2 regions of the Cronobacter malonaticus LMG 23826 genome follow, and region 1 is predicted to be linked to the other one. Evidence: predicted binding sites of a transcription regulator. Region 1 holds the regulator's gene; the other holds the start of a gene.
The links. The regulator PurR, encoded in region 1, represses purine synthesis genes. The targets are predictions, from matches to a motif close to CANGCAAACGTTTGCNTG.

Region 1 (15,364 bases):
TGGACGCGTGATGGCAAGGTGCGGGCCGAACAGGTCAATATTACGCCGCAGGTCTCCGGCACCATTACCCGCCTGCTGGTGCGCGATAACCAGAAAGTGAAAGCGGGCGAACTGCTGTTTGCTATTGATGATACGCCCTACCGCATCGCGGTGCTGAACGCCGAAGCACAACTCGCCCGCGCGCAGACCGATCTCGCCAAAGCCAACAACGAGGCGAACCGCCGCCGCCATCTGCCGCATAACTATATTTCCGCCGAAGATCTCGACACCGCGAATATCAGCGTTAAGGCTGCCCAGGCTGCGCTAAAAATGGCAGAGGCTTCGCTTGAGCAGGCGCGCTGGCAACTTGAGCAGACGCATGTGGTAGCTCCTGTCGACGGCTGGGTGACCAATCTCTCGAGCCGCGTGGGGAATTACGCAAGCCAGGGCCAGCCTGTGTTTGCACTGGTGGACAGCCACTCGTTCTACGTGGTGGGGTATTTTGAAGAGACCAAACTGCGTCACATCCGCGAAGGTGCTCCCGCCAGAATCCTGCTTTACAGCACCCATACGCCGTTGCATGGCAAGGTGGAGAGCATCGGACGCGCTATTTACGATCAGAGCGTCGAGAGCGACAGCAGCCTGGTCGCGGATATCAAGCCTAACGTGCCGTGGGTACGGCTCGCGCAGCGCGTGCCGGTGCGTATCGCACTCGACAACTTGCCCGATGGCATCACGCTGGTGTCCGGCACTACCTGCACCGTCTCGCTCACCGACTAAGCGCCGCTCATGAATCTCGAATGGCTCACCTGGCAGCGCTCCCCGTGGGGCAAAGCGACGCCCGCGCAGTGGCGCTATGCGCTGCGCAACGGCATCGCGATGTCACTCGCGCTGACCATCGCCTACGTGCTGGAACTCGACGAGCCCTACTGGGCGATGACCTCCGCCGCCGTGGTGAGTTTCCCGACGGTGGGCGGCGTTATAAGCAAAAGCCTGGGACGCATCGCTGGCAGCCTGATTGGAGCCAGCGCCGCCCTGATTATCGCCGGGCATACGCTTAACGATCCGTGGTTATTCACCTGGGCAATGGCGCTGTGGCTGGCATTTTGTACCTGGGTTTCGGGCTATTTTCACAACAACGCCGCCTATGCCTTTCAGCTTGCGGGTTACACCGCCGCCATCATCGCTTTTCCGCTGGTCAATACCATTGAAACCTCAGAGCTGTGGGATATCGCCCAGTCGCGCGTCTGCGAGGTCATTGTCGGTATTTTGTGCGGTGGCCTGATGATGATGGTGATGCCAGGCCCGCCCGACAGCGTGACGTTTCTCGGCGCGCTGCGCAAAATGCAGGCGCGGCTGCTGGAGCATGCCAGCCTGCTGTGGAAGCCGCAAACCACGGACGCCATCCGTACCGCCCATGAGGGCGTCATTACCCAGGTGCTTACGCTAAACGTGCTGCGCATTCAGGCGTTCTGGAGCCATTATCGTATCCGCCAGCAGAACCAGTTGCTGAATTATTTGCTGCACCAGCAGCTGCGCCTGACCAGCTATATCTCCGGCCTGCGCCGCCTGCTGATGAACTGGCCACAGCCGCCGCAAAGCCTGTGGGCCGGGCTTGAGGCGTTGCTGGAAGAGCTGGGGCATCCGAAGCCCTGCACGCTGCGGGTGGCGCGTCTTCTGGCCGCGCTCGCCCCTGATGAAAACAGTGATTTTCGCCATCAGGCGTTCTGGCTGCGGCTGCGCGATTTCTGCCGCGTCTGGATGAACTGTCAGCGCTGGATAGCCCGTCTCGACACGCCTATCCCCGACGATACGCTAAGCGTGCCCGCCGCCCCACCGCTGGCGCGCCATACCGATAACGCCGAGGCGCTGTGGAGCGCGCTGCGTACCTTTTGCGTCATCACGCTGATTGGTGCCTGGGCGATTAACACCCGATGGGAGTCAGGCAGCGGCGCGCTGACCCTGGCGGCGATAAGCTGCGTGCTCTATTCCGCGTCGCCCTCGCCCCATAATTCGCTTAATCTTCTCCTGCGCACGCTGTTACTCCTGACGCTGTTTAGCTTTGTGGTGAAATTCGGGTTGATGGTGCAGGTCACCGATCTCTGGCAGTTTCTGCTGTTTCTTTTTCCGCTGCTGACCACCATGCAACTGCTGAAGCTTCAGCAGCCGCGGTTTGCCGGGCTGTGGGGCCAGTTGATTGTGTTTATGGGATCGTTTATCGCGGTGACGAACCCGCCGGTTTACGATCTGGCGGATTTTTTAAATGACAATCTGGCGAAGATTTGCGGCGTGGCGTGCTGCTGGGTAGCGTTCGCCGTACTGCGACCCGGATCTGACAGGCGTAAAGGGCTGCGCCATATCCGCGCCCTGCGTCGCGGGTTTATCGATCAGCTAAGCCGTGTTCCCCAGCGCGGCGAGGCGGCGTTTGAGTCGCTGGTTTATCATCACATCAGTCAGCTTAGCAACAGTAAAGATGAGGCCACCCGCCGCTGGCTGCTGCGCTGGGGCGTGGTGCTGCTTAACTGCTCGCACGTGGTCTGGCAACTGCGCGAATGGGAAACCCGCGCCGACCCGCTCTCCCAGGTGCGCGATATCTGTATTGAAACGCTACGGGATGTGATGAGCGTTAAAGGGGTGCGTCAACGGCCGCTGGCGGCGGCGCTCGGCGAGCTTGAACGTATCAGCTTTACGCTTGCGCGCCATCATCAGCCCGACGCGCGGCGGCTGGCGGGAATTATCTGGCGTCTGTGGTGTTCGCTGTCACAGTTGGAACAGGCGTCGCCCTCACCGCAGGAGGACAACGCCCGGGGTGCGGTTAAATAACGCCGCAGGCGTAACGGGCACCACCGCCACCCAGCGGTTTCGGATGATCGGACAGGTTATCGCCGCCGACGTGTACCATCAGCGCTTTACCCTTCACTTCGTCCAGTGTTTTGATACGCGGCGCGGTGACCGGGTCGGTGGCTTTGCCATCGTTATTAACGGCAAGGACCGGCAGATCGCCTAAATGTCCGTCGCCTTCCGGCCCGGCGTGTTTACCGGTATTTTGCGGGTCGAAATGACCGCCAGCCGCTTCTGCCGCGACCATTTTGCCGTCTTTCATGGCGGGTTCGCAGCTGCCTTTGGCATGAATGTGGAAGCCGTGATCGCCTGGCGGCAGGCCCTTGAGATCGGGCGCAAACTCCAGGCCTTTCTCGGTTTCGGTGATTTTAACCATGCCGACTGACTCACCGACGCCTTTGTCAGTGGCCAGACGCAGTTCCACTTCTTCGCTGGCGGCCTGTGCGGCGCCGCATGCCAGCAGCACCATCGCCGCCAGTGTCAATCGCTTCATATTCCCTCCAGTTTCAGGTGATTCCCGTTAAGTCTATAACAAGGTGTACGGTTTCACCGGAAAGGAGGGAATTAAGCGGTCACGGAACGTCGTAACCCAGTGCGGCCTTGCGAATACGGAACCACTGCTGGCGCGACATTTCCAGCGACAGCGCGCCCACCGCGCTTTGCACGCGCTCGATTTTCCCGGAGCCGATGATCGGCAGCGGGCGCGACGGCAGACGCATCACCCAGGCATAGACCACCTGTTCGATAGTCTGTGCGCCCGTCTCTTCTGCGACCTGTTGCAGCTCCGCGCGCAGCGGCCCAAAGCTTTCATCACTGAACAGCCGCCCGCCGCCCAGACATGACCAGGCCATCGGGCGAATGCGCAGTTGCTGAAGCAGATCCAGTGTCCCATCCAGCAGCAGCGGCTGGTGCACCGGCGAAATCTCAACCTGATTGGTGGCAAGCGTAAACGGCAGGCGCGACTGCAACAGCGAGAACTGCGCTGGGGTGAAGTTAGAAACGCCAAAGTGGCGCACTTTGCCGCTTTTATGGAGATCCAGAAACGCCTCGGCGATTTCGTCGGCATCCATCAGCGGATCGGGGCGATGAATAAGCAACAGATCCAGCACGTCAGTATGCAGATGGCGCAGCGAGTTTTCGGCGCTCTGCACAATGTGTCCGCGATCGGTAATGTAATGACCAATCACGTTTTCCGGCTTCGCGGTCGTGGCGATACCGCATTTGGTGACGATTTCCATTTTGTCGCGCAGGTGCGGTGCCAGACGCAGCGCCTCGCCAAAGGCCGCTTCGCACTGATAGTTACCATAAATATCCGCGTGATCGACGGTGGTGATGCCAAGCTCCAGATGCTGCTCGATAAACCCGACCAACTCGCGGGCGGAGTAATTCCACTCCATCAAACGCCAGTAGCCCATCACCAGACGCGAAAACGTCGGCCCCTGGGGCGCCATAAGAATACGCTCAACCATAAATACTTACCTCAGAAAGGAAAACTGTCGGGGATTATACGCGAGCGACGCGGTTAGAACAGTGAAGGCTGCTGTGGTTCTTCGTCAGGTTCGGCGCGTCCGGCGCGCAATTTACGGAGCATACGCTGACGGCAGAGGCGCAACACCTCCTGCTTTTGCGAGTCGTTCATTTTCTGCCAGTTGAAGCGCTCGTCGCGGCTGCGCATGCAGCCACGGCAGTAGCCGCGTTCATCCGACTGGCAGATCCCGCGACACGGGCTGGGAACGGGGAAAAACTCAAGCTGCTCGGCCACAACGGCTCCTCGTTAACATGATAGTTACAATTGAAGCCTGAACTGCGCGGGGATGCAAGTCCACCTGTTACCACGCCGATTTATTATCCTCATTCCTGTATTGTTGACCTGCCGTTTACTCTCCGGCTCCCAATCTTAAAAAGGGATTAAGGTTTAACTAATCTTTACGTCTTACACTGATGTCATCATTAATGGAGCTTACTGATGGCAAAGATTAAAAAATGGCGCTGGAGCGATTTACGTTTTAACCTTTTTAGCGCCCTGCTTTTCACCCTGATAAATGCACTGTTTATCGCCCGTTGCTGGACGATTATCGCTCCGCATCATTTTCACGATATCCTGTTTGCCGCGAGCGTACCGCTGGTGCTGTTCTGCGCCTGGCTGGTGATTTTCAGCATCGTCAATTTGCCGTGGCTGCGAAAACCCGTTCTGGTGATATTACTGCTCGGCTCGGCGGCCAGTAGCTACTTTATGTACACCTATGGTGCGGTGATTGACCAGAACATGATGGTCAATATCTTTGAAACCAACACCCAGGAGGCCGGAGCGCTGATTACGCCCCAGTTGATCGGCTGGTTGCTTATCGCGGGTGTGGTGCCTGCATTACTGTTTAGCCGTATTGAAGTGATTTCAGGCAGTCTGCTGTGGACTGCGCTGCGCCGTCTGGTCAGCATTCTCGCGAGCCTGCTGATTATCATTCTGGTGGCCTCGCTCTTTTATAAAGACTACGCCTCGCTGTTTCGCAACAATAAAAACATCGCCAAAATGGTGACGCCGCCCAACTACATCAGCGGCATCGTAAAATATACCCATTCACGGTATTTTGCAGGCGATCAGACGCTGGTGCGCATCGGCGAAGACGCCAAAAAAGGCCCTGTTATCCGCCAGCAGGCGAAGAAAACCGTGCTGGTGGTGGTGATTGGCGAAGCCTCACGCGAACAGAACTATTCGCTCGGCGGTTATGAGCGCGAGACCAATCCGCAGCTTAAAAAACAGGGCGTGGTGTTCTATCCGCACGCCACCTCCTGCGGGACGGAAACGGCGGTATCCGTCCCCTGCATGTTCTCCGGGATGCCGCGCGCGCATTACGACGCAGAGCTTGCGCATCATCAGGAGGGGCTGATGGACGTGCTGGCGCATGCGGGCGTCAATGTGCTGTGGCGTGATAACGACGGCGGCTGTAAAGGTGCCTGCAACCGAATTCCACATACAGACATGACTGAATGGAAGCTTAACGCTCTGTGTAAAGAAGGCTCCTGCCTCGATGACGCGCTGCTGTGGCGTTTCGATAACGTGCTGGACGGCGTGAAACAGGACTCAGTGATTGTACTGCATCTGATGGGCAGCCACGGCCCGGCCTATTACCGCCGCTACCCGGATAATTTCCGCCGCTTCACGCCAACCTGCGATACCAACGAAATCCAGAATTGCGACCGCCAGGCGCTCATTAACACCTATGACAACACCATTCTCTATACCGACGATGTGCTGAGCCGCACTATTGACGCGCTGCGTAAGCGTCAGGATACGATGAACACGGCGCTGGTCTATCTCTCCGACCACGGCGAATCGCTTGGTGAAAATGGCATATATCTGCACGGCGCGCCCTATATGCTGGCACCAGAGCAACAGACGCATATCCCGATGCTGTTCTGGCTCTCCGGTGATTACGCGCGTCAGTACGGCGTCGATACAGCCTGTCTCGGCAAACGCGCGGCGACGGATCAGGTCTCTCAGGATAACCTTTTCTCGACGGTGCTTGGCATCATGAATATCCAGACTTCGCTTTATCAGCCGCAGGAGGATATGCTTAGCGCCTGCCGGAAAAGTTAACGTTTCTGGCGGTTTTCATTAAGGCGACTTGCATTAGACCGACCGGTCTATTAGATTGGATTGTATGAACCGAACACCTGAACACGACACGCGCGAACATCTCCTTGCCACTGGCGAGCAGCTCTGCCTGCAACGCGGTTTTACCGGCATGGGATTAAGCGAGCTGTTAAAAACCGCGGGCGTACCGAAAGGCTCCTTCTACCACTACTTCCGCTCTAAAGAGGCGTTTGGCGTGGCGATGCTGGAGCGCCATTACGCCCGGTATCAGGCATGCCTTGAGCAGCACTTCGACCCGGCAGGGCCCGCGCGCGAGCAGCTGATCGCCTGGTTTGAACAGACGCTTCATCATTACTGCCAGACGGGCAAGATGATGGGCTGCCTGACCGTGAAGCTCTCGGCTGAAGTGTGCGATCTGTCGGAAGATATGCGCGGTGCGCTTGATAAAGGCGCGGCGCAGGTCATCGCCCTGCTGGCAGAGGCGCTTGAGCGCGGCCGTGAAGCGCAGGCGTTAACCTTTACCGGCAACGCGCAGCAGCGGGCGCAGGTGTTGTACGTGCTCTGGCTTGGCGCAAGCCTGCAGGCCAAAGTGTCGCGCAGCGGCGCGCCGCTCGAAAACGCGCTGGCGCACGTTAAAGAAATCCTTTGAAGAGAGCGCCTGCCGCAAGGCAGCGCTTTTTTATTTCGCTCATTACAAGACGACCGGTCTACTCAGGAGTGACTATGCAAGACGAAAAGCTGTTTACCCCGCTGAAAGTGGGTGCTGTTACCGCCCCTAACCGCGTATTCATGGCCCCGCTGACCCGCCTGCGCAGCATTGAGCCGGGCGACATTCCGACGGCGATGATGGTGGAGTATTACCGCCAGCGCGCCAGCGCCGGGCTTATCATCAGCGAAGCCACCCAGATTTCCGCGCAGGCTAAAGGCTACGCGGGCGCGCCGGGCCTGCACAGCGATGAACAGATCGCCGCGTGGAAGAAAATTACCGCTGCCGTACATGAGGCCGATGGCCGCATCGCCGTTCAGCTGTGGCACACTGGCCGTATCTCGCACAGCAGCATTCAACCGGGCGGCGAAGCGCCGGTCGCACCTTCTGCCATTAACTCCGGCACCCGTACGTCGCTGCGTGATGAAAACGGCAAGGCAATTCGTGTAGACACTACGACGCCGCGCGCGCTGGAAACGCACGAAATTCCGGGCATTGTGGATGATTTCCGCAAGGCAGTCGGCAATGCGCGCGACGCGGGTTTCGATATGGCAGAGTTGCACTCCGCCCACGGTTATCTGCTGCACCAGTTCCTCTCGCCTTCCTCTAACCACCGCACCGATCAGTATGGCGGCAGCGTGGAAAACCGCGCGCGTCTGGTGCTGGAAGTGGTCGATGCCGTCTGTAAAGAGTGGAGCGCCGACCGCATCGGCATTCGCGTGTCGCCGATTGGCTCCTTCCAGAACGTCGACAACGGCCCGAACGAAGAAGCCGACGCGCTCTACCTGATTGAAGAGCTGAACAAACGCGGCATCGCGTACCTGCATATGTCCGAGCCGGACTGGGCGGGCGGCGTGCCTTACACGGACGAATTCCGCCAGAAAGTGCGTGAGCGTTTTGATGGCGCGATCATTGGCGCTGGTGCCTACACCCGTGAGAAAGCCGAAGCGCTGATCCAGAAAGGGCTTATCGACGCGGTGGCGTTTGGCCGCGACTATATCGCCAACCCGGATCTCGTTGAGCGTCTGCGTAAAAAAGCCGATCTTAACCCGCAGCGCCCGGAATCCTTCTACGGCGGCGGCGCGGAAGGCTACATCGATTACCCTACCCTGTGATCCAAATTGATAGCGGCGGCCTTCCGCCGCTATACTAAAATCCTGTTTCACCCAAAGTGTTATCACAAGCCGTTTATTTAAGAGGATCTTATGCGCTTACTTCATACCATGCTGCGCGTTGGCGACCTGCAACGCTCCATCGACTTCTACACCAACGTTCTCGGCATGAAACTGCTGCGCACCAGTGAAAACCCGGAATACAAATATTCCCTGGCGTTTGTTGGTTACGGTCCGGAGAGCGAAGAAGCGGTGATCGAGCTGACTTACAACTGGGGCGTTGAGAGCTATGAACTCGGCACGGCTTACGGCCACATCGCCATCAGCGTCGATAACGCCGCAGAAGCCTGCGAGCGCATCCGCAACAACGGCGGCAACGTCACCCGTGAAGCGGGCCCGGTAAAAGGCGGCACCACGGTTATCGCGTTTGTTGAAGATCCGGATGGTTACAAAATCGAACTTATCGAAGAGAAAGACGCGGGTCGCGGCCTCGGCAACTGATCCCTCCGGCGGGCGTTCTGCCCGCCTTGCTGCATCCCGCCGTGAAATTTGCCATAATGCGCGCTGCTTTAATTCCCCAAACTTAAGAGACGCTGATGTCCGATAACGCTCAACTGACCGGTCTGTCCGACCGTTTTCGTGGCTTTTACCCTGTTGTCATCGATGTGGAAACCGCCGGTTTTAACGCCAAAACCGACGCGCTGCTGGAAATCGCCGCCGTGACGCTGAAAATGGATGCTGACGGCTGGCTCACCCCCGATGAAACGCTGCATTTTCACGTTGAGCCTTTTGAAGGCGCGATTCTCCAGCCGGAAGCGCTGGCCTTTAACGGTATCGATCCGCACAACCCGCTGCGCGGTGCCGTCAGCGAATATGACGCGCTGCACGCCATTTTTAAGATGGTGCGCAAGGGGATGAAAGAGAGTAACTGCAACCGCGCGATTATGGTGGCGCACAACGCCACGTTCGATCACAGCTTTATGATGGCGGCAGCCGAGCGCGCGTCGCTCAAGCGTAATCCGTTCCACCCGTTTGTGACGTTCGACACTGCGGCGTTAAGCGGGCTGGCGCTCGGCCAGACGGTGCTTGCGAAAGCCTGTATCGCGGCGGGTATGCCGTTTGACAGCACCCAGGCGCATTCGGCGCTCTATGACACCGAGCAAACCGCCCTGCTGTTTTGCGAAATCGTCAACCGCTGGAAGCGTCTGGGCGGCTGGCCGTTGCCGCCGCTCCCCGCAGAAGATGCGACGCCGCAGGACGGCGAATAAGCTAACGCAGCGCAAAAAAAAGCGGCCTCTCAGGGCCGCTTTTTTGTCTGCGCGATAACGCGCGACGGGATTACTCTGCGTCCGGCGTGGCCGAATTATATTTCGCCGCCGTCTCTTTGATCAGCTGCTGCAGTTCGCCGCGTTGATACATTTCGATAACGATGTCGCAACCGCCGACCAGCTCGCCATCCACCCACAGCTGCGGGAAGGTCGGCCAGTTAGCGTATTTCGGCAGTTCCGCGCGGATATCCGGGTTTTGCAGGATATCGACATACGCAAAACGCTCGCCGCAGGCGGACAGCGCCTGTACCGCCTGTGCGGAGAAGCCGCAGCTCGGCAGTTTCGGGGAGCCTTTCATGTACAGCAGAATCGGGTTTTCAGCGATCTGGCGTTGAATTTTTTCAAGCGTAGTGCTCATTGTCTTACTTCCTCAAGCGTCATTACGGCGTTAGCTTTACATTGTAGCGGCTCCGGAGCGTCCCGAAAATGCATAATCTTGCGCTTAAGCCCGGTGCCGTGCCGTGGTGAAAGAGAAGCAAATAATAACACTTTTCTGTAAGCTGCCGATATTCTCCTCTGAGAAGGCGCGCTAAAATGCGCGTCGGCGCAGCGGCAACTGGCGAAAAAGAGTGCGCCGGTTAACGAAACTACGCTCACAAGACGATTTGCTGCTTAACTTTGGACATTTTTTTAGATTAGAATCAGCAAGCTCTTAAAATTCATCCGTTGGCATGATTGCCGGCTTTATGCAGGGGAATGCTCAGTGGCGCGCAAAACAAAAATTGCTCTCACGCTCTGTGCTTTATTAATGACTTCATCACTGGCTTTTGCACCGTTCGCGCAGGCGTCGGAGCAGACGCGCGCCTCGAAGGTGCAAAAAGCGCACGCCAGCACGGTGAAAAAGAAAACCAGCACAAAAACCGCCAAGAAAAGTAACAACGCAACGAAAACCAAAACGGCGAAAACCGCCAGCGAGAAGCGAAGCACCACCGCAAAACGCACCAGTAAAACCACCTCTTCCGTTAGTAAAACCGCTTCCCGCCGCGCTTCCACCACTTCACCAAAACAGGCCAGCAGCCGCCTGAGCGCGCAGACCTGTACCAAAACGCGTAAAAACCGCAAAACCAAATGCGTCAACGGGCCACTCACAATTGCCGATGCCCACAAAGCGCGCGTGAAGAAAGCCCAGACCACCGCCATGAACAAGCTGATGAACCAGATAGGCAAGCCGTACCACTGGGGCGGCACGTCGCCGCGCACCGGTTTTGATTGCAGCGGCCTCGTCTGGTACGCCTATAAAGATCTGGTGAAGTTCCGCATTCCGCGCACCGCCAACGAAATGTATCACCTGCGCGACGCCGCGCCGGTTAACCGTGGCGAGCTGGAAAGCGGCGATCTGGTGTTCTTCCGCACTCAGGGCCGTGGCACTGCCGATCACGTGGGCGTCTATGTCGGCAACGGCAAATTTATTCAGTCACCGCGCAGCGGTCAGGAAATCCAGATAACGTCTTTGAGTGAAGATTACTGGCAACGTCACTATGTCGGCGCGCGCCGGGTAATGACGCCGCGCACCATTCGCTAATCCGCTTATCCTCATAACAAAACGGAGAAGGTCGCCCTTCTCCGTTTTCTTTTTTACGGCGCTTACGTTATTCAGCGCTGCACGCCATTTGCGCCTCGCGACGGCTGGAGATCAGCACCAGCAACAGGCCGAGTGCGGCAATCAGCGCGCCCATCACCGGCACCACGCTATAACCGAAGCCCGCATGGATGACAGCGCCACCCGCCGCAGCACCAAGTGCGTTACCGAGGTTAAACGCCCCGATATTCACCGATGACGAGAGACCCGGCGCTTCGCTGGCGACACGCATCACGCGCATCTGCAGCGGCGGCACCACCGCGAAGGTTGCCGCTCCCCATACCACCATACTCACCGCCGCGCCGATTTCCGTTTTTGCAAGCCACGGAATAGCCGCCATAATGACGATAAGCAGCATCAGGAAGCCTTTCAGCGTACCACTCACCGAGCGGTCCGCCAGGCGGCCGCCCAGATAGTTGCCGATGGAAAACCCGACGCCAATCAGCACCAGCATGGCGGTGACGAACGCCGCGCTGGCGTCAGTGATGTGGTGCAACACCGGCGCGATATAGGTATAGAGCGTAAACATCGCGCCCGCGCCGAGCACGGTTGTCAGCAGCGCGCTCACCACCTGCGGGCGCATCAGCACCGCGAGTTCGCTTTTCACATCCGGGCGCTCGCCGCTGCCGCCTTTCGGCAGTGAGAACCAAAGGCTCGCCATCGCCACAAGGCCAAGTCCGGCCGTCGCCAGAAACGACATTCGCCAGCCGATGGTTTCACCAAGCCAGGTTGCCGCCGGCACGCCACCGATATTGGCGATGGTCAGGCCCATAAACATCGTCGCGACGGCGCTCGCCTGTTTATGCTTCGGCACGACGCTTGCCGCCACCACCGAGCCGAGGCCGAAGAACGCCCCGTGGTTAAGACTGGTGAGAATACGCGAGGCCATCAGCGTCATGTAATCCGGCGCCAGTGCCGAGAGCACGTTGCCGAGCGTAAAAATCGCCATCAGAAAAATCAGCGCGCTACGCCGTGCTCGGTGCGACAGCAAAAGCGTCATCAGCGGCGCGCCCACCATCACGCCGACCGCGTAGGCGCTTATCAGCATACCGGCGGCCGGAATCGAGACGTTGACGCCATTCGCTATTACCGGCAATAAGCCCATCGGAGAAAACTCGGTCGTGCCAATGCCAAAAGCACCAATAGCCAGTGCCAGTAACGGGAAATTGACTTTCATTCATCGCTCCAGAAATTGTACAACAGCGCCGGAATACCCGACGTTACAGCAGGATGCAGAAAAGGATGGCAGTTTCAGTCAGAAAAGATAAGTGACAAAAACAGCAAAATATTATTGCGTGGGTGTTAAAGAACACGCAAAAGTTGTTATTAGCGAATGATAAGGGAATAACGAGAAAAAGAAAGGAAACGGCGAGCGGGCAGCGCTTAAGCGCAAGAGAAGTATAAGAAAGCGGGAGAACCGATACGCGCTCCCGCCTGACGCTTAATGCAGGATGGCGGTAAAAGCGCCCGCCACAATAAGACCCAGCACAACAATGGTGGTGACCAGCGAAAATTTCAGATCGGTACTCATGGTATTCTCCTTAAAGACCCCATAAAAATCAGGTAGTGGGCATTTTTGCATAAACAATCCGAAAAATCCTGCGACATTTAACCAGATATGCGTTTTCCCTCTTCCCCTTTCGATAAAGATAAGCCAAAATTCGTCGCTACTTTATTCGGTACCGGCCATCGACCCCTCCTCACGATAAATGTCGCGTTTCCCGGCATGCCGCACTCTCCTCGCGGCAGTCAGGGGTGTATACAGGCAAACGATTAACCCGTGATTTTACACGGCTCAGCCAGGGGTCTGGAGTGATTATTAATGGCAACAATTAAAGACGTCGCGAAGCGAGCCAACGTTTCCACAACAACAGTCTCACATGTAATTAACAAAACCCGTTTTGTGGCGGAAGAGACGCGCAACGCGGTTTGGGCGGCTATTAAAGAATTACACTATTCGCCAAGCGCCGTGGCGCGCAGCCTGAAGGTGAACCACACCAAATCTATCGGGCTGCTGGCGACCAGTAGCGAAGCGCCCTATTTCGCCGAAATCATCGAAGCGGTTGAGAACAGCTGCTTCGCCAAAGGCTATACGCTAATTTTGGGCAACGCGCATAACAATCTGGAAAAGCAGCGCGCGTATCTGTCGATGATGGCGCAAAAGCGCGTCGACGGCCTGCTGGTGATGTGTTCGGAATACCCGCAGCCACTGCTCGCCACGCTTGAAGAGTATCGTCATATCCCGATGGTGGTGATGGACTGGGGCGAAGCGAAAGCCGATTTCACCGACTCGGTTATTGATAACGCGTTCCAGGGTGGTTATCTCGCCGGGCGTTATCTTATCGAACGCGGCCATCGCGATATCGGTGTGATCCCGGGGCAGCTTGAGCGCAACACCGGCGTCGGGCGCTTCTCCGGCTTTATGAAAGCGCTGGAAGAAGCGGCTATCAAAGTACCGGAAAACTGGATCGTGCAGGGCGATTTCGAGCCGGAATCTGGTTACCGCGCGATGCAGCAGATCCTCTCGCAGCCGCAGCGTCCCACCGCTATCTTCTGCGGCGGCGATATTATGGCGATGGGCGCTATCTGCGCCGCCGATGAGATGGGCCTGCGCGTGCCGCAGGATATTTCCATCATCGGCTACGACAACGTACGCAACGCGCGTTTCTTTAGCCCGGCGCTGACGACTATCCATCAGCCCAAAGAGACGCTCGGCCAGACCGCGTTCAATATGCTGCTCGACCGCATCGTGAACAAACGCGAAGAGTCGCAGACCATTGAAGTGCACCCGCGCCTGATCGAACGCCGCTCGGTGGCGGATGGCCCGTTCCGCGACTATCGCCGTTAATCCTTCCGGGAGCCGTATTACTGCGGCTCCCGCAGCCACTCCTTGTTCAGCGTTTCACTGTCCCCCAGATAATCGAGCAGCCAGCGCAGCGCGGGCGAGGCGTCGCTTTGCCGCCACGTCAGGCAGCAGGCGGCATCCGGAAACGGGTTTTCGAGCGTTAGCGCGCGCCACTCTCCGCTGTCGAGCCACGGCTTCGCAAAGTGCGTCGGCACCATGCCGATACACAACCCTTCGCTCAGCGCATCGGCGGCGCAGTACCAGTCCGGCACCACCACGCGCCGCTGGTTATCCAGCAGCCAGGTGATACGCTTGGGCAGCGATCGCGACGTATCTTCCAGCACCAGTGAGGGGTAATCGCGTAGCCTGTCGTCGCTGAGCGCGCCCGCGTGCTGCGCCAGCGGATGATGGTGCGCCACCACGCAGCGCCAGCTCAGCATGCCCATATCGCGAAACGCGAAGCGCCCGCCAACCGGAATCGCCTGTGTGGCCCCGATGGCAAGTTCCACGCGCCCGTCCGCCAGCGCGTCCCAGACGCCGTTAAACACCTCCTGCGACACCTGCAACTCCACATCAGAGAAGTGCCGGTAGAAATCGAGCACCAGCCGCCGGACGCGTTCCGGGCGCACGATATTGTCCACCGCGATGGAGAGCTGCCCGCGCCAGCCGTTGGCAATCTGCTGGCACTGCTGTCTGGTGATCATCATTTTTTTGATGACAGAACGCCCCTCGCGCAAAAACCAGGCCCCGGCGGGTGTCAGAACCACATCACGATGGCGGCGCTCGAAGAGCGACACCGCAAGCCACTCCTCAAGCTGGCGCACCGTATAGCTGACGGCAGAAGGCACGCGGTGCAGTTCTGCCGCTGCCGCGGTGAAACTGCCGGTGCGCGCCACGGCGTCCACCACTTCGAGGGAATATTCAGACCACATTTTTTGCCTGCAAATTTTTTGAATGGAACCGGCAAATATTAGCGTTTCACAAGCGGGATTGCACTCCGTACACTCCTGGCTCTTTCGCGTAATAAGAAGTGAGTTAATGTGATGCGACCTGATAAAGGATTTCTTTGCTGGCTGGCCGGGCTGAGCGTGCTCGGTTTTCTGGCGACCGACATGTACCTGCCCGCATTCGCCGCTATCGAGGCGGATCTGCACACAGTGCCTTCGGCTATCAGCGCCTCGCTGAGCCTGTTCCTGGCCGGATTCGCCCTGGCGCAACTCGTCTGGGGCCCGCTCTCTGACCGTTTTGGCCGTCGTCCGGTTTTGCTGGCGGGGCTGGGAATTTTCGCACTTGGCTGCCTTGGCACCGTCTGGGTAGAGAGCGCGGGCGCGCTGCTGGCCCTGCGCTTTATTCAGGCCGTGGGCGTTTGTTCCGCTGCGGTA
Region 2 (15,364 bases), 1.6 Mb from region 1:
GTTTGTGAAAATCTCCATTCACGAAGTGGTGAAAACCCTGTTTGAAGCCATCGTTCTGGTTTTTCTGGTGATGTACCTGTTCCTGCAAAACCTGCGGGCGACGCTTATTCCTACCATCGCCGTGCCGGTCGTATTGCTTGGTACATTCGCTGTGCTGTCGGCGTTCGGCTATTCGATTAATACCCTCACGATGTTCGGCATGGTGCTGGCGATAGGGCTGCTGGTGGATGACGCCATTGTGGTGGTCGAGAACGTCGAGCGCGTGATGGTGGAAGAAAAACTGCCGCCCAAAGAGGCGACACAGCTGTCGATGTCGCAGATTCAGGGCGCGCTGGTGGGGATCGCGATGGTGCTCTCTGCTGTTTTCGTACCGATGGCGTTCTTTGGCGGCTCTACCGGCGCTATCTACCGGCAGTTCTCCGTCACCATCGTTTCTTCTATGGCGCTTTCCGTCCTGGTGGCGCTGATCCTTACGCCTGCCCTGTGCGCCACGCTGCTTAAACCAGCGGGCGACGATCACCACGCGAAGAAAGCGAAATTTTTCGTCTGGTTTAACGCGCGCTTTGATTTAAGCGTGAATCACTACACGCAAAGCGTCGGCGGCATTCTGCATAAAACCGGACGCTATCTCGTACTTTATCTACTGATTGTCGCCGGTATGACGGTGCTGTTTGTCCGCCTGCCGACGTCCTTCCTGCCGGAGGAAGATCAGGGCGTTTTCATGACGATGGTGCAGTTGCCGTCAGGCGCGACGCAGGCGCGTACCCAGCAGGTACTGGATCAGGTTTCTCATTATTATCTCAACGATGAGAAAGCGAATGTGGAGTCGGTGTTTACCGTCAGCGGCTTTAGCTTCAGCGGCCAGGGGCAAAACGCCGGGATTGCGTTTATCAGCCTGAAACCGTGGGAAGAACGGCCCGGCCATGAAAACAGCGTCGGGGCGATTGTCGGCCGCGCGGGCCATGCGTTCAGCAAGATTCAGGACGGGCTGGTATTTCCGTTTAACCTTCCGGCTATTCTTGAGCTGGGTACCGCGACCGGCTTTGACTTTGAGCTGAAAGACCAGGCCAACCTTGGGCATAACGCGCTCACTCAGGCGCGTAACCAGCTACTCGGTATGGTACGCGAACATCCGGATCTGCTGACGCGCGTACGCCCGAACGGGCTTGAAGATACGCCGCAGTTCAAACTGGATGTCGATCAGGAGAAAGCGCAGGCGCTGGGCGTGTCGATTCCGGATATCAACCAGACCATCATGACAGCGCTGGGCGGCACCTACGTGAACGACTTTATCGACCGTGGCCGCGTGAAAAAAGTCTACGTACAGGCCGATGCCGCGTTCCGTATGTTGCCGTCGGATATCAACACCCTTTATGTGCGCGGCAGCGGCGGCGATATGGTGCCGCTCTCTGCATTTACCACGTCTCGCTGGATCTACGGTTCGCCGCGCCTGGAGCGCTATAACGGGATGCCGTCGATGGAAATTCTTGGCGAGGCGGCACCTGGCAGAAGTACCGGCGAAGCGATGGAGTTAATGGAAAGTCTCGCCGCTAAGCTGCCCACTGGCATCGGCTACGACTGGACCGGCCTCTCTTATCAGGAGCGGCTTTCCGGCAACCAGGCGCCCGCGCTCTATGCCATTTCACTGATTGTGGTGTTCCTGTGCCTGGCGGCACTTTATGAAAGCTGGTCGATTCCGTTTTCGGTGATGCTGGTGGTACCGCTGGGGATTATCGGCGCGCTGCTGGCGGCGTCGCTGCGCGGGCTCAATAATGACGTCTATTTTCAGGTGGGTCTGCTCACTACCATCGGTCTGTCAGCGAAAAACGCCATTCTGATTGTGGAGTTCGCCAAAGACCTGATGGAAAAAGAGGGCCGCAGCCTTACAGAAGCGACGCTTGAGGCGGTGCGCTTACGCCTGCGCCCGATTCTGATGACGTCGCTGGCGTTTATTCTCGGCGTACTGCCGCTGGTGCTGAATAACGGCGCGGGCAGCGGTGCGCAAAACGCGGTCGGCACCGGCGTGATGGGCGGTATGTTGAGCGCCACGCTGCTGGCGATTTTCTTCGTGCCGGTCTTTTTTGTGGTGATCCGCCGACGGTTTATAAAACCCAACGGCAATGCGTAAGGATTAATTACAAGGCGCCTTTATGGCGCCTTGATTTATTCTGCTTATCTGATTTTCTATTTCGTTGTATCATTGCAAACACCCTAAGCCCTTACTGCCATTAGTTTATTATTCATGACATCGTAACGGTGAATGATAACGTAAAGCGCCATCCTTCATAATTTCTTCACATTACCTCTGATTTACACCCTGACTATCCATCATTTTTACATTTCACATGAATTGCAATTATTGTCTGCTCAACGAACAGCAAAACGCGTGATAACCTTCTTTTATTGGCCGCCGCTGATAAATGATTGATTAATTCGAATCGTTTCGGGACGGCGGTTTATTCTGTAGAGGTGAATGATGAAAAAACTAATTCCCGCCGCACTGCTGTGTACGTTACTGGCTGGCTGCGCCCATGATTCCCCTTGCGTGCCGGTTTATGACGATCAGGGACGGCTGGTGCATACCAATACCTGCATGAAAGGCACTACGCAGGATAACTGGGAAACCGCAGGCGCTATCGCAGGTGGTGCCGCCGCGCTCGCCGGGATGACGATGGGCATCATCGCGCTGAGTAAATAAAAAAGCTGACGGGGCGATCTCCGCTGGTCTTATTGCTTTAAAACGGTGCAGAGTTTTGTCATAAGGTAAAATTTTGGCATTGCTTTGGCGCATAATAAAAAAGACGTCATAAAACGGACGTCTTTTTTATCCTCAACGCCTCGTTATTTTAATTCCTCGCGTGAGTTATCTCACAGGTTTCCCCACTGATTGTGGCTGCAATATTAACGCAGGAAATCATCTTTATGCCGTCTGAATAAAACGCGCTTTATTTTGCTCCAAAATGTGGCGTGCATTGTCTTTTTGCACTTTTTCAGTGCGCTTATTTTTTTCTTTTCTGTCTACACTTCGCTTAATACATCAGCGCGCGGCTTTTTATGCCTGATGTAAACCTGGCATTCCCTTTGCTTTACCCCCTATGGCTTATGCCACAGACAGCAAACTGGCGCCTCCCGGTCGCCTTATATCTATAACGATAATTCTCGCCACACAGGATGCATTATGAAGAAGATGATGATCGCCACTCTGGCCGCCGCAGGCGCGCTGTTCGCCGTTGCTAACCAGGCCCATGCCGGCGCCACGCTGGACAGTGTGAAAAAGAAAGGTTTTGTACAGTGCGGCATTAGTGACGGTTTGCCGGGCTTTTCCTATGCGGATGCCGGCGGCAAGTTTACCGGTATCGACGTTGACGTCTGCCGCGGCGTGGCTGCTGCTGTCTTTGGCGACGCCTCAAAAGTGAAATATACCCCGCTGACTGCGAAAGAGCGTTTCACCGCGTTGCAATCCGGCGAAGTGGATGTCCTCTCCCGTAACACGACCTGGACGTCATCCCGCGATGCGGGCATGGGCATGTCGTTTACCGGCGTTACCTATTACGACGGCATCGGCTTTCTGACCCACAACAAAGCGGGCCTTAAAAGCGCAAAAGAGCTGGATGGCGCGACCGTCTGTATTCAGGCTGGCACCGACACCGAGCTGAACGTGGCGGATTATTTTAAAGCCAACAATATGAAATATACGCCGGTGACTTTCGATCGCTCCGATGAATCGGCCAAGGCGCTGGAATCCGGGCGCTGCGATACGCTGGCGTCTGACCAGTCTCAGCTTTACGCGCTGCGCATTAAGCTCAGCAACCCGGCCGAATGGATTGTTCTGCCGGAAGTTATCTCCAAAGAGCCGCTCGGCCCGGTGGTTCGCCGTGGCGATGATGAATGGTTCTCCATTGTACGCTGGACGCTGTTCGCCATGCTGAACGCCGAAGAGATGGGCATCGACTCTAAAAACGTCGATGCTAAAGCGGCTAACCCTTCCACGCCGGATATGGCGCACCTGTTAGGCAAAGAAGGCGACTACGGCAAGGATCTGAAGCTTGATAATAAATGGGCGTATAACATCATCAAGCAGGTCGGTAACTATGGCGAGATCTTCGAGCGTAACGTCGGCCAGGAAAGCCCACTGAAGATTAAGCGTGGCCAGAACAATCTCTGGAATAAAGGCGGCATTCAGTACGCGCCGCCGGTACGTTAAGCAGTATGCCGTTACGGGCGTCGCTGTCGCGGCGCCCAGCCCAGAGTTAAGGTTGCCTGAGGTTTACCTATGTTCCATCGACGCCCTGGCGTGAAAGGCCCCCTGTCCCTTTCCAGCCCTGCGGTTCGCGCATGGCTGTACCAGATTGTGGCGATTGCTGTCGTGCTTGGCATCGCCGCGTATTTGATTCATAACACCATTACTAACCTGAATAATCGGGGCATTACCTCAGGATTCGCGTTTCTCGATCGCAGCGCCGGGTTTGGCATCGTCCAGCATCTGATTGATTACCAGGAAGGCGATACGTATGGCCGTGTTTTCCTGGTCGGTCTGATGAATACGCTGCTGGTTTCCGCACTCTGTATCGTTTTCGCCTCGTTTCTCGGCTTTTTTATCGGCCTTGCGCGGCTCTCTGATAACTGGCTGCTGCGTAAACTCTCGACGATTTATATCGAGACCTTCCGCAATATTCCGCCGCTGTTACAGATCTTCTTCTGGTACTTCGCGGTGCTGCGCAACCTGCCAGGCCCCCGGCAGGCAGTCAGCGCGTTCGATCTGGCGTTTTTAAGCAATCGCGGGCTTTACCTGCCCTCGCCCGAGGCGGGAGAAGGCGCGCTGGCTTTTGTGGCAGCGCTGGTCATCGCGGTCGCGTTGTCCGCCGGGTTGTATCGCTTTAATAAGAAGCATCAGATGAAAACCGGTCAGCTGCGGCGTACCTGGCCTTCGCTTTTACTGCTGATCGTCGTGCTGCCGTTGCTGGCGCATCTGATATTCGGCCCGGCGTTACACTGGGATGTGCCTGTGCTGCGCGGGTTTAACTTCAATGGCGGGCTGGCGCTCATCCCGGAGCTGGCGGCGCTGACGCTGGCGCTTTCGGTTTATACCTCTGCCTTTATCGCTGAAATTATCCGCGCCGGGATTTTGTCCGTACCGCACGGCCAGCATGAAGCGGCCCGCTCGTTAGGCCTGCCGAACCCGGTCACGCTGCGCCAGGTCATTATTCCGCAGGCGATGCGCGTCATTATTCCGCCGTTAACCAGCCAGTATCTGAATATTGTGAAAAACTCGTCGCTGGCAGCCGCTATCGGTTACCCCGATATGGTGTCGCTGTTTGCCGGTACGGTGCTGAACCAGACCGGACAGGCGATTGAAACGATCGCTATCACGATGTCGGTCTACCTCATTATCAGTCTGTCGATTTCACTCCTGATGAACCTTTATAACCGGCGTATAGCCCTGGTGGAGCGCTAAACCATGACGACAAATGCGATATCGCCTGCACCTGCGCGTCCGGTTAACCGCGGCGCGCTGGTCTGGATGCGCAAAAACCTGTTCTCCAGCTGGAGTAATAGCCTGCTGACGCTGTTTTGTCTCTGGATGATATGGGAGCTTATCCCGCCGCTGCTGAACTGGGCGTTTTTGCAGGCTAACTGGGTAGGCAGCACCCGCGCCGACTGCACCAAAGAAGGCGCCTGCTGGGTATTTATTCACGCTCGCTTTGGCCAGTTTATGTATGGACTTTATCCACATGACGAACGCTGGCGAATTAATCTGGCGCTGATTATCGGTCTGGTCTCGATTGTGCCGATGTTCTGGAAATCCCTGCCGCAGCGCGGTCGCTATATCGCGTGCTGGGCCATTGCATATCCCGTTGTGGTGTGGTGGCTGCTGTATGGCGGTTTTCTGGGGCTGGAGCGCGTCGAAACCCGCCAGTGGGGCGGACTTACGCTGACGCTGATTATCGCCTCGGTGGGAATAGCCGGCGCGCTGCCGCTGGGGATCCTGCTGGCGCTGGGGCGTCGCTCCCGAATGCCAGTGGTGCGGGTGCTCTCAGTGATTTTTATTGAGTTCTGGCGCGGCGTACCGCTTATTACGGTGCTATTTATGTCATCCGTGATGCTGCCGCTGTTTATGGCGGAAGGAACCAGCATCGACAAGCTTATCCGCGCGCTGGTCGGGGTAATTCTGTTCCAGTCCGCCTATGTGGCGGAAGTGGTGCGCGGCGGCTTGCAGGCGCTGCCCAAAGGCCAGTACGAAGCAGCGGAATCGCTGGCGCTGGGCTACTGGAAAACGCAGGGGCTGGTGATCCTGCCGCAGGCGCTGAAGCTTGTGATACCGGGCCTGGTCAATACCATTATCGCCCTTTTTAAAGATACGAGCCTGGTCATTATTATCGGGCTTTTCGATCTGTTCAGCAGTGTACAACAAGCCACTGTCGATCCCGCCTGGCTCGGGATGTCGACGGAGGGCTATGTTTTCGCCGCGCTGATCTACTGGATCTTCTGCTTTAGCATGTCGCGCTACAGTCAGCATCTGGAAAAGCGCTTTCACACCGGGCGTACGCCGCACTGAGGATAACCATGAGTCAAATTACACTGCAGCCTGCCGACGCGATGATTACGCTTGAGAACGTGAATAAGTGGTACGGTCAGTTTCATGTGCTTAAAGATATTAATCTGAAGGTGAAACAGGGGGAGCGCATCGTACTATGCGGGCCATCCGGCTCCGGCAAATCAACCACGATCCGCTGTATCAATCATCTGGAAGAACATCAGCAGGGGCGCATTGTCGTGGACGGCATTGAGCTGAACGACGATCTGCGCAACATCGAAAAGGTACGCACCGAAGTGGGGATGGTGTTTCAGCATTTTAATCTGTTCCCACACCTGACCGTATTGCAGAACTGTACGCTGGCACCGATTTGGGTGCGTAAACTCCCTAAAAAAGAAGCGGAAGCGCTGGCGATGCATTATCTGGAAAGGGTGCGTATCGCCGAACATGCGCATAAATTCCCGGGGCAAATCTCCGGCGGACAGCAGCAACGCGTGGCGATTGCCCGCTCACTCTGTATGAAACCGAAAATTATGCTGTTTGATGAACCAACCTCAGCGCTCGATCCGGAGATGGTCAAAGAGGTGCTCGACACGATGATTGGTCTTGCTAAGTCAGGTATGACGATGCTATGCGTGACGCATGAAATGGGGTTTGCGCGTACGGTGGCTGACCGGGTGATCTTTATGGATCGCGGCGAAATAGTAGAAGAAGCGCCGCCACAGGCGTTTTTCTCGAATCCGCAGTCAGAACGTACCCGCGCATTTCTCTCTCAGGTTATTCACTGATAGTCCTTTCGCCCCGCCGTTCTGGTGGGGCGCATCTTTTCTTTTACTCTTTATTCTCGAAAATGAGGCAGAGACACGCTGTTTATCGGCATGACTATGCAGACATGAAACAAATAGAGCCTTATTCAGATCCAGAAATGCAGGGGCAGGAAGAATTAAAGGAGACTGGCTGGTATTAGCTGTACGGCTAAAGGCTTTAACTGCCGCTGGTATTGGAGGACGGTCGCCCGGCCCACTCTCCGGTTCGTTGCTGCGCACCCATAACAGACAAAACAAAAGGCCCAGTCTTTCGACTGGGCCTTTTGTTTTATTTGATGTCTGGCAGTTCCCTACTCTCGCATGGGGAGGCCCCACACTACCATCGGCGCTACGGCGTTTCACTTCTGAGTTCGGCATGGGGTCAGGTGGGACCACCGCGCTACAGCCGCCAGACAAATTCTTTTTAAATGCCGAACATTACCCGAAAAACTGGTGCTGATACCCAGAGTCGAACTGGGGACCTCACCCTTACCAAGGGTGCGCTCTACCAACTGAGCCATATCAGCACACTTAATTTGATGCCTGGCAGTTCCCTACTCTCGCATGGGGAGGCCCCACACTACCATCGGCGCTACGGCGTTTCACTTCTGAGTTCGGCATGGGGTCAGGTGGGACCACCGCGCTACAGCCGCCAGGCAAATTCTGTCTCGTTCACCGCTTCCGCCATGAACGTTTATCCGTCACAAGCTGAATATCTCTCTCAACACGCCAGACTTCTTTGGCGTTGTAAGGTTAAGCCTCACGGTTCATTAGTACCGGTTAGCTCAACGCATCGCTGCGCTTACACACCCGGCCTATCAACGTCGTCGTCTTCAACGTTCCTTCAGGAGACTTACAGTCTCAGGGAGAACTCATCTCGGGGCAAGTTTCGTGCTTAGATGCTTTCAGCACTTATCTCTTCCGCATTTAGCTACCGGGCAGTGCCATTGGCATGACAACCCGAACACCAGTGATGCGTCCACTCCGGTCCTCTCGTACTGGGAGCAGCCCCCCTCAATTCTCCAGCGCCCACGGCAGATAGGGACCGAACTGTCTCACGACGTTCTAAACCCAGCTCGCGTACCACTTTAAATGGCGAACAGCCATACCCTTGGGACCTACTTCAGCCCCAGGATGTGATGAGCCGACATCGAGGTGCCAAACACCGCCGTCGATATGAACTCTTGGGCGGTATCAGCCTGTTATCCCCGGAGTACCTTTTATCCGTTGAGCGATGGCCCTTCCATACAGAACCACCGGATCACTATGACCTGCTTTCGCACCTGCTCGAGCCGTCACTCTCGCAGTCAAGCCAGCTTATGCCATTGCACTAACCTCCTGATGTCCGACCAGGATTAGCTGACCTTCGTGCTCCTCCGTTACACTTTGGGAGGAGACCGCCCCAGTCAAACTACCCACCAGACACTGTCCCCACGCCGGATCACGGCGCCAGGTTAGAACATCAAACATTAAAGGGTGGTATTTCAAGGTTGGCTCCACGCAGACTGGCGTCCACGCTTCAAAGCCTCCCACCTATCCTACACATCAAGGCTCAATGTTCAGTGTCAAGCTGTAGTAAAGGTTCACGGGGTCTTTCCGTCTTGCCGCGGGTACACTGCATCTTCACAGCGAGTTCAATTTCACTGAGTCTCGGGTGGAGACAGCCTGGCCATCATTACGCCATTCGTGCAGGTCGGAACTTACCCGACAAGGAATTTCGCTACCTTAGGACCGTTATAGTTACGGCCGCCGTTTACCGGGGCTTCGATCAGGAGCTTCTCTTGCGATAACCCCATCAATTAACCTTCCGGCACCGGGCAGGCGTCACACCGTATACGTCCACTTTCGTGTTTGCACAGTGCTGTGTTTTTAATAAACAGTTGCAGCCAGCTGGTATCTTCGACTGACTTCAGCTCCACCCGCAGGGGCTTCACCTACATGTCAGCGTGCCTTCTCCCGAAGTTACGGCACCATTTTGCCTAGTTCCTTCACCCGAGTTCTCTCAAGCGCCTTGGTATTCTCTACCTGACCACCTGTGTCGGTTTGGGGTACGATTTGATGTTACCTGATGCTTAGAGGCTTTTCCTGGAAGCAGGGCATTTGTCACTTCAGCACCGTGGTGCCTCGTCATCACGCCTCAGCCTTAACCTTCCGGATTTGCCTGGAAAGTCAGCCTACACGCTTAAACCGGGACGACCGTCGCCCGGCTGACATAGCCTTCTCCGTCCCCCCTTCGCAGTAACACCAAGTACAGGAATATTAACCTGTTTCCCATCGACTACGCCTTTCGGCCTCGCCTTAGGGGTCGACTCACCCTGCCCCGATTAACGTTGGACAGGAACCCTTGGTCTTCCGGCGAGCGGGCTTTTCACCCGCTTTATCGTTACTTATGTCAGCATTCGCACTTCTGATACCTCCAGCATGCCTTACAGCACACCTTCGCAGGCTTACAGAACGCTCCCCTACCCAACAACACATAGTGTCGCTGCCGCAGCTTCGGTGCATGGTTTAGCCCCGTTACATCTTCCGCGCAGGCCGACTCGACCAGTGAGCTATTACGCTTTCTTTAAATGATGGCTGCTTCTAAGCCAACATCCTGGCTGTCTGGGCCTTCCCACATCGTTTCCCACTTAACCATGACTTTGGGACCTTAGCTGGCGGTCTGGGTTGTTTCCCTCTTCACGACGGACGTTAGCACCCGCCGTGTGTCTCCCGTGATAACATTCTCCGGTATTCGCAGTTTGCATCGGGTTGGTAAGCCGGGATGGCCCCCTAGCCGAAACAGTGCTCTACCCCCGGAGATGAGTTCACGAGGCGCTACCTAAATAGCTTTCGGGGAGAACCAGCTATCTCCCGGTTTGATTGGCCTTTCACCCCCAGCCACAGGTCATCCGCTAATTTTTCAACATTAGTCGGTTCGGTCCTCCAGTTAGTGTTACCCAACCTTCAACCTGCCCATGGCTAGATCACCGGGTTTCGGGTCTATACCCTGCAACTTAACGCCCGGTTAAGACTCGGTTTCCCTTCGGCTCCCCTATACGGTTAACCTTGCTACAGAATATAAGTCGCTGACCCATTATACAAAAGGTACGCAGTCACCCTCTTACGAAGGCTCCCACTGCTTGTACGTACACGGTTTCAGGTTCTGTTTCACTCCCCTCGCCGGGGTTCTTTTCGCCTTTCCCTCACGGTACTGGTTCACTATCGGTCAGTCAGGAGTATTTAGCCTTGGAGGATGGTCCCCCCATCTTCAGACAGGATATCACGTGTCCCGCCCTACTCATCGAGCTCACAGCCTGTGTGCCTTCGTGTACGGGGCTGTCACCCTGTATCGCCGGCCTTTCCAGACCGTTCCACTGACACACAAGCTGATTCAGGCTCTGGGCTGTTCCCCGTTCGCTCGCCGCTACTGGGGGAATCTCGGTTGATTTCTTTTCCTCGGGGTACTTAGATGTTTCAGTTCCCCCGGTTCGCTTCGTTAGCCTATGTATTCAGCTAACGATGATGCACCGAAGTGCACCGGGTTTCCCCATTCGGACATCGCCGGTTATAACGGTTCATATCACCTTACCGGCGCTTTTCGCAGATTAGCACGTCCTTCATCGCCTCTGACTGCCAGGGCATCCACCGTGTACGCTTGTTCGCTTAACCTCACAACCCGAAGAAGTCTTCGTGCTGCGAGTTTGAGAGACTCTGACACACCGCGCATTCCTTATTACGGAGGAATACAGCAGCATGTCTGTTTCAATTTTCAGCTTGTTCCGGATTGTTAAAGAGCAAATATCTCAAACGTGACTTTACAGTCAGTTTTGAGATATCAATCGGTAACGCCTTTCACTCATTACCAGCAGGTGGCGTCCCTTAGGGGATTCGAACCCCTGTTACCGCCGTGAAAGGGCGGTGTCCTGGGCCTCTAGACGAAAGGGACTTCGCTTTCGCAGACAACCCTGCTTCTTTACTTTCTATCAGACAATCTGTGTGAGCACTACGAGGTTGTATCTTTCAGGTAAGGAGGTGATCCAACCGCAGGTTCCCCTACGGTTACCTTGTTACGACTTCACCCCAGTCATGAATCACAAAGTGGTAAGCGCCCTCCCGAAGGTTAAGCTACCTACTTCTTTTGCAACCCACTCCCATGGTGTGACGGGCGGTGTGTACAAGGCCCGGGAACGTATTCACCGTGGCATTCTGATCCACGATTACTAGCGATTCCGACTTCATGGAGTCGAGTTGCAGACTCCAATCCGGACTACGACGCACTTTATGAGGTCCGCTTGCTCTCGCGAGGTCGCTTCTCTTTGTATGCGCCATTGTAGCACGTGTGTAGCCCTGGTCGTAAGGGCCATGATGACTTGACGTCATCCCCACCTTCCTCCGGTTTATCACCGGCAGTCTCCTTTGAGTTCCCGGCCGAACCGCTGGCAACAAAGGATAAGGGTTGCGCTCGTTGCGGGACTTAACCCAACATTTCACAACACGAGCTGACGACAGCCATGCAGCACCTGTCTCAGAGTTCCCGAAGGCACTCCCGCATCTCTGCAGGATTCTCTGGATGTCAAGACCAGGTAAGGTTCTTCGCGTTGCATCGAATTAAACCACATGCTCCACCGCTTGTGCGGGCCCCCGTCAATTCATTTGAGTTTTAACCTTGCGGCCGTACTCCCCAGGCGGTCGACTTAACGCGTTAGCTCCGGAAGCCACGCCTCAAGGGCACAACCTCCAAGTCGACATCGTTTACGGCGTGGACTACCAGGGTATCTAATCCTGTTTGCTCCCCACGCTTTCGCACCTGAGCGTCAGTCTTCGTCCAGGGGGCCGCCTTCGCCACCGGTATTCCTCCAGATCTCTACGCATTTCACCGCTACACCTGGAATTCTACCCCCCTCTACGAGACTCAAGCTGACCAGTTTCAAATGCAGTTCCCAGGTTGAGCCCGGGGATTTCACATCTGACTTAATCAACCGCCTGCGTGCGCTTTACGCCCAGTAATTCCGATTAACGCTTGCACCCTCCGTATTACCGCGGCTGCTGGCACGGAGTTAGCCGGTGCTTCTTCTGCGGGTAACGTCAATCGCTGTGGTTATTAACCACAACGCCTTCCTCCCCGCTGAAAGTACTTTACAACCCGAAGGCCTTCTTCATACACGCGGCATGGCTGCATCAGGCTTGCGCCCATTGTGCAATATTCCCCACTGCTGCCTCCCGTAGGAGTCTGGACCGTGTCTCAGTTCCAGTGTGGCTGGTCATCCTCTCAGACCAGCTAGGGATCGTCGCCTAGGTGAGCCGTTACCCCACCTACTAGCTAATCCCATCTGGGCACATCTGATGGCATGAGGCCCGAAGGTCCCCCACTTTGGTCCGAAGACGTTATGCGGTATTAGCTACCGTTTCCAGTAGTTATCCCCCTCCATCAGGCAGTTTCCCAGACATTACTCACCCGTCCGCCACTCGTCAGCGAAGCAGCAAGCTGCTCCCTGTTACCGTTCGACTTGCATGTGTTAGGCCTGCCGCCAGCGTTCAATCTGAGCCATGATCAAACTCTTCAATTAAAAGTCTGATGCTCAAAGAATTAAACTGTTAGTTCGTAATGAATTAACTGTTGTTCACTTGAGACTTGATATTCGTTTATCGTCCGTAGACGTTAAGATATCAGTGCCCCGAGTGCCCACACAGATTGTCTGATAAATTGTTAAAGAGCGGTGCGACGCGGCCTTAAGCCTGCTGTCGCGAGGTGGCGTATATTACGCTTTCCTCTTTCAGAGTCAACCCTTAATTTCAGGATTTTTCTCTTTCCGACTTACCGTCGCTGTGTGATGTTTCTCATCAGCGCCGTGTCGATGGAGGCGCATTATAGGGAGTTCTCTCCGGCCCGCAACACCTAAATCGCAGAAAAATGACTGACTGCTGCATTCCCCAGCAAAACCCCGGTTTATACGCATTTGCACACAGACTTATCCACAGACAGCCTGCACGCCGAAATTTTGCGAGCGCCACGCAAACGTTTTCGCTACAATGCGGCCCTGTTACCGACACACGCTTTTTCAGGAGCGTGAGCTACATTTCAGTCAAAAATGGCTGGAATTTAGCTAACGCTCTTCTGTAATGATCAAATCCAGGGGATTTATACATGCAACAACCTCGTCCTGTACGCCGCGCTCTGCTCAGCGTTTCTGACAAAGCCGGTATCGTCGACTTCGCCCGCGCCCTCTCAACGCGCGGGGTTGAACTCCTCTCCACGGGTGGTACGGCTCGTCTGCTGGCGGAAGCTGGCCTGCCGGTAACGGAAGTCTCCGACTACACGGGCTTTCCGGAGATGATGGACGGCCGCGTCAAAACCCTGCACCCGAAAGTCCACGGCGGCATTCTGGGTCGCCGCGGCCAGGATGACGAGATTATGGCGCAGCATGCTATCTCCCCGATTGATATGGTCGTGGTGAACCTCTACCCGTTCGCACAGACGGTCGCGCGCGAAGGCTGCACGCTGGAAGACGCGGTTGAGAATATCGATATCGGCGGCCCGACGATGGTTCGCTCCGCCGCCAAGAACCATAAAGATGTCGCCATTGTGGTGAAGAGCAGCGACTACACCACCATTATTGAAGAGCTGGATGCGAACAACGGCTCGCTGACGTTTGATACGCGTTTCGATCTGGCGATCAAAGCTTTCGAGCACACCGCCGCGTATGACAGCATGATCGCCAACTACTTCGGCAGCCTGGTGCCAGCCTATCATGGCGAAACCAGCGCGCCTGCTGGCCGCTTCCCGCGCACCCTTAACCTGAACTTTATTAAGAAGCAGGATATGCGTTACGGCGAGAACAGCCATCAGCAGGCAGCCTTCTATATAGAAGAAGAAATAAAAGAAGCGTCCGTCGCGACCGCAAAGCAGGTTCAGGGTAAAGCGCTCTCTTATAACAACATCGCCGATACCGACGCCGCGCTGGAGTGCGTAAAGGAATTCAGTGAACCGGCCTGCGTCATTGTGAAGCATGCCAACCCGTGCGGCGTTGCTGTCAGCAACTCGATTCTCGACGCCTATGACCGCGCTTACAAAACCGACCCGACCTCCGCCTTTGGCGGCATTATCGCCTTTAACCGCGAGCTGGATGCTGAAACCGCACAGGCGATCGTTTCCCGCCAGTTCGTTGAAGTCATCATCGCGCCGTCCGCCAGCGACGACGCCCTGAAAATCACCGCCGCGAAGCAAAACGTGCGCGTACTGGTGTGCGGCGAATGGCAGTCTCGCGTACCGGGCCTTGATTTCAAACGCGTCAACGGCGGCCTGCTGGTTCAGGACCGCGATCTGGGCATGGTGACCGAAGCCGATCTGCGTGTGGTGACAAAACGCCAGCCGACCGAACAGGAGCTGCGCGACGCGCTCTTCTGCTGGAAAGTGGCGAAGTTCGTGAAATCCAACGCCATTGTTTACGCGCGCGACAACATGACCATCGGTATTGGCGCAGGCCAGATGAGCCGCGTCTATTCCGCTAAAATCGCGGGTATCAAAGCTGGCGATGAAGGCCTGGAAGTCAAAGGCTCGGCGATGGCCTCTGACGCATTCTTCCCGTTCCGCGACGGCATCGACGCCGCCGCGGCCGTGGGCATTACCTGTGTTATCCAGCCAGGCGGCTCGATTCGCGATGAGGAAGTCATTGCCGCCGCCGACGAACACGGCATCGCCATGATCTTCACCGACATGCGCCATTTCCGCCATTAATTACGGAGCTACGATGAAAGTATTAGTTATTGGCAACGGCGGGCGCGAGCATGCGCTGGCCTGGAAAGCCGTCCAGTCGCCACTCGTTGAAACCGTTTTTGTCGCCCCCGGCAACGCCGGTACGGCGCTCGAGCCTGCGCTGCAGAACGTCGCGATAAGTCCGACCGATATTCCGGCGCTGCTAAGCTTCGCGCAGGCGGAAAATATTGATCTGACGATTGTCGGGCCGGAAGCGCCGCTGGTTATCGGCGTGGTGGACGCGTTTCGCGCCGCGGGCCTGAAAATCTTCGGGCCGACCAAAGGCGC

Region 2: the regulator PurR is predicted to act here: its motif matches at 13,333-13,350, upstream of purH (bifunctional phosphoribosylaminoimidazolecarboxamide formyltransferase/IMP cyclohydrolase).

Annotation. Positions count from the first base shown of each region.
Region 1 covers NZ_CP013940.1:2,203,449-2,218,812, forward strand. Annotated here, with positions in the region: gene AFK66_RS10440 (efflux RND transporter periplasmic adaptor subunit) at 1-759, shown strand, start outside; gene AFK66_RS10445 (FUSC family protein) at 769-2,802, shown strand; gene sodC (superoxide dismutase [Cu-Zn] SodC) at 2,795-3,313, opposite strand; gene AFK66_RS10455 (aldo/keto reductase) at 3,393-4,289, opposite strand; gene AFK66_RS10460 (DUF1289 domain-containing protein) at 4,343-4,582, opposite strand; gene eptA (phosphoethanolamine transferase EptA) at 4,787-6,415, shown strand; gene AFK66_RS10470 (TetR/AcrR family transcriptional regulator) at 6,480-7,061, shown strand; gene nemA (alkene reductase) at 7,136-8,233, shown strand; gene gloA (lactoylglutathione lyase) at 8,324-8,731, shown strand; gene rnt (ribonuclease T) at 8,827-9,498, shown strand; gene grxD (monothiol glutaredoxin 4) at 9,569-9,916, opposite strand; gene AFK66_RS10495 (C40 family peptidase) at 10,262-11,080, shown strand; gene AFK66_RS10500 (MFS transporter) at 11,148-12,314, opposite strand; gene cydH (cytochrome bd-I oxidase subunit CydH) at 12,579-12,668, opposite strand; gene purR (HTH-type transcriptional repressor PurR) at 12,960-13,985, shown strand; gene punR (DNA-binding transcriptional activator PunR) at 14,003-14,914, opposite strand; gene punC (purine nucleoside transporter PunC) at 15,026-15,364, shown strand, end outside.
Region 2 covers NZ_CP013940.1:3,773,460-3,788,823, forward strand. Annotated here, with positions in the region: gene AFK66_RS17690 (efflux RND transporter permease subunit) at 1-2,128, shown strand, start outside; gene AFK66_RS17695 (putative periplasmic lipoprotein) at 2,477-2,698, shown strand; gene AFK66_RS17700 (amino acid ABC transporter substrate-binding protein) at 3,179-4,204, shown strand; gene AFK66_RS17705 (amino acid ABC transporter permease) at 4,274-5,455, shown strand; gene AFK66_RS17710 (amino acid ABC transporter permease) at 5,459-6,556, shown strand; gene AFK66_RS17715 (amino acid ABC transporter ATP-binding protein) at 6,565-7,323, shown strand; rRNA gene rrf (5S ribosomal RNA) at 7,640-7,755, opposite strand; tRNA gene AFK66_RS17725 (tRNA-Thr) at 7,793-7,868, opposite strand; rRNA gene rrf (5S ribosomal RNA) at 7,883-7,998, opposite strand; rRNA gene AFK66_RS17735 (23S ribosomal RNA) at 8,091-10,992, opposite strand; tRNA gene AFK66_RS17740 (tRNA-Glu) at 11,194-11,269, opposite strand; rRNA gene AFK66_RS17745 (16S ribosomal RNA) at 11,349-12,890, opposite strand; gene purH (bifunctional phosphoribosylaminoimidazolecarboxamide formyltransferase/IMP cyclohydrolase) at 13,469-15,058, shown strand; gene purD (phosphoribosylamine--glycine ligase) at 15,072-15,364, shown strand, end outside.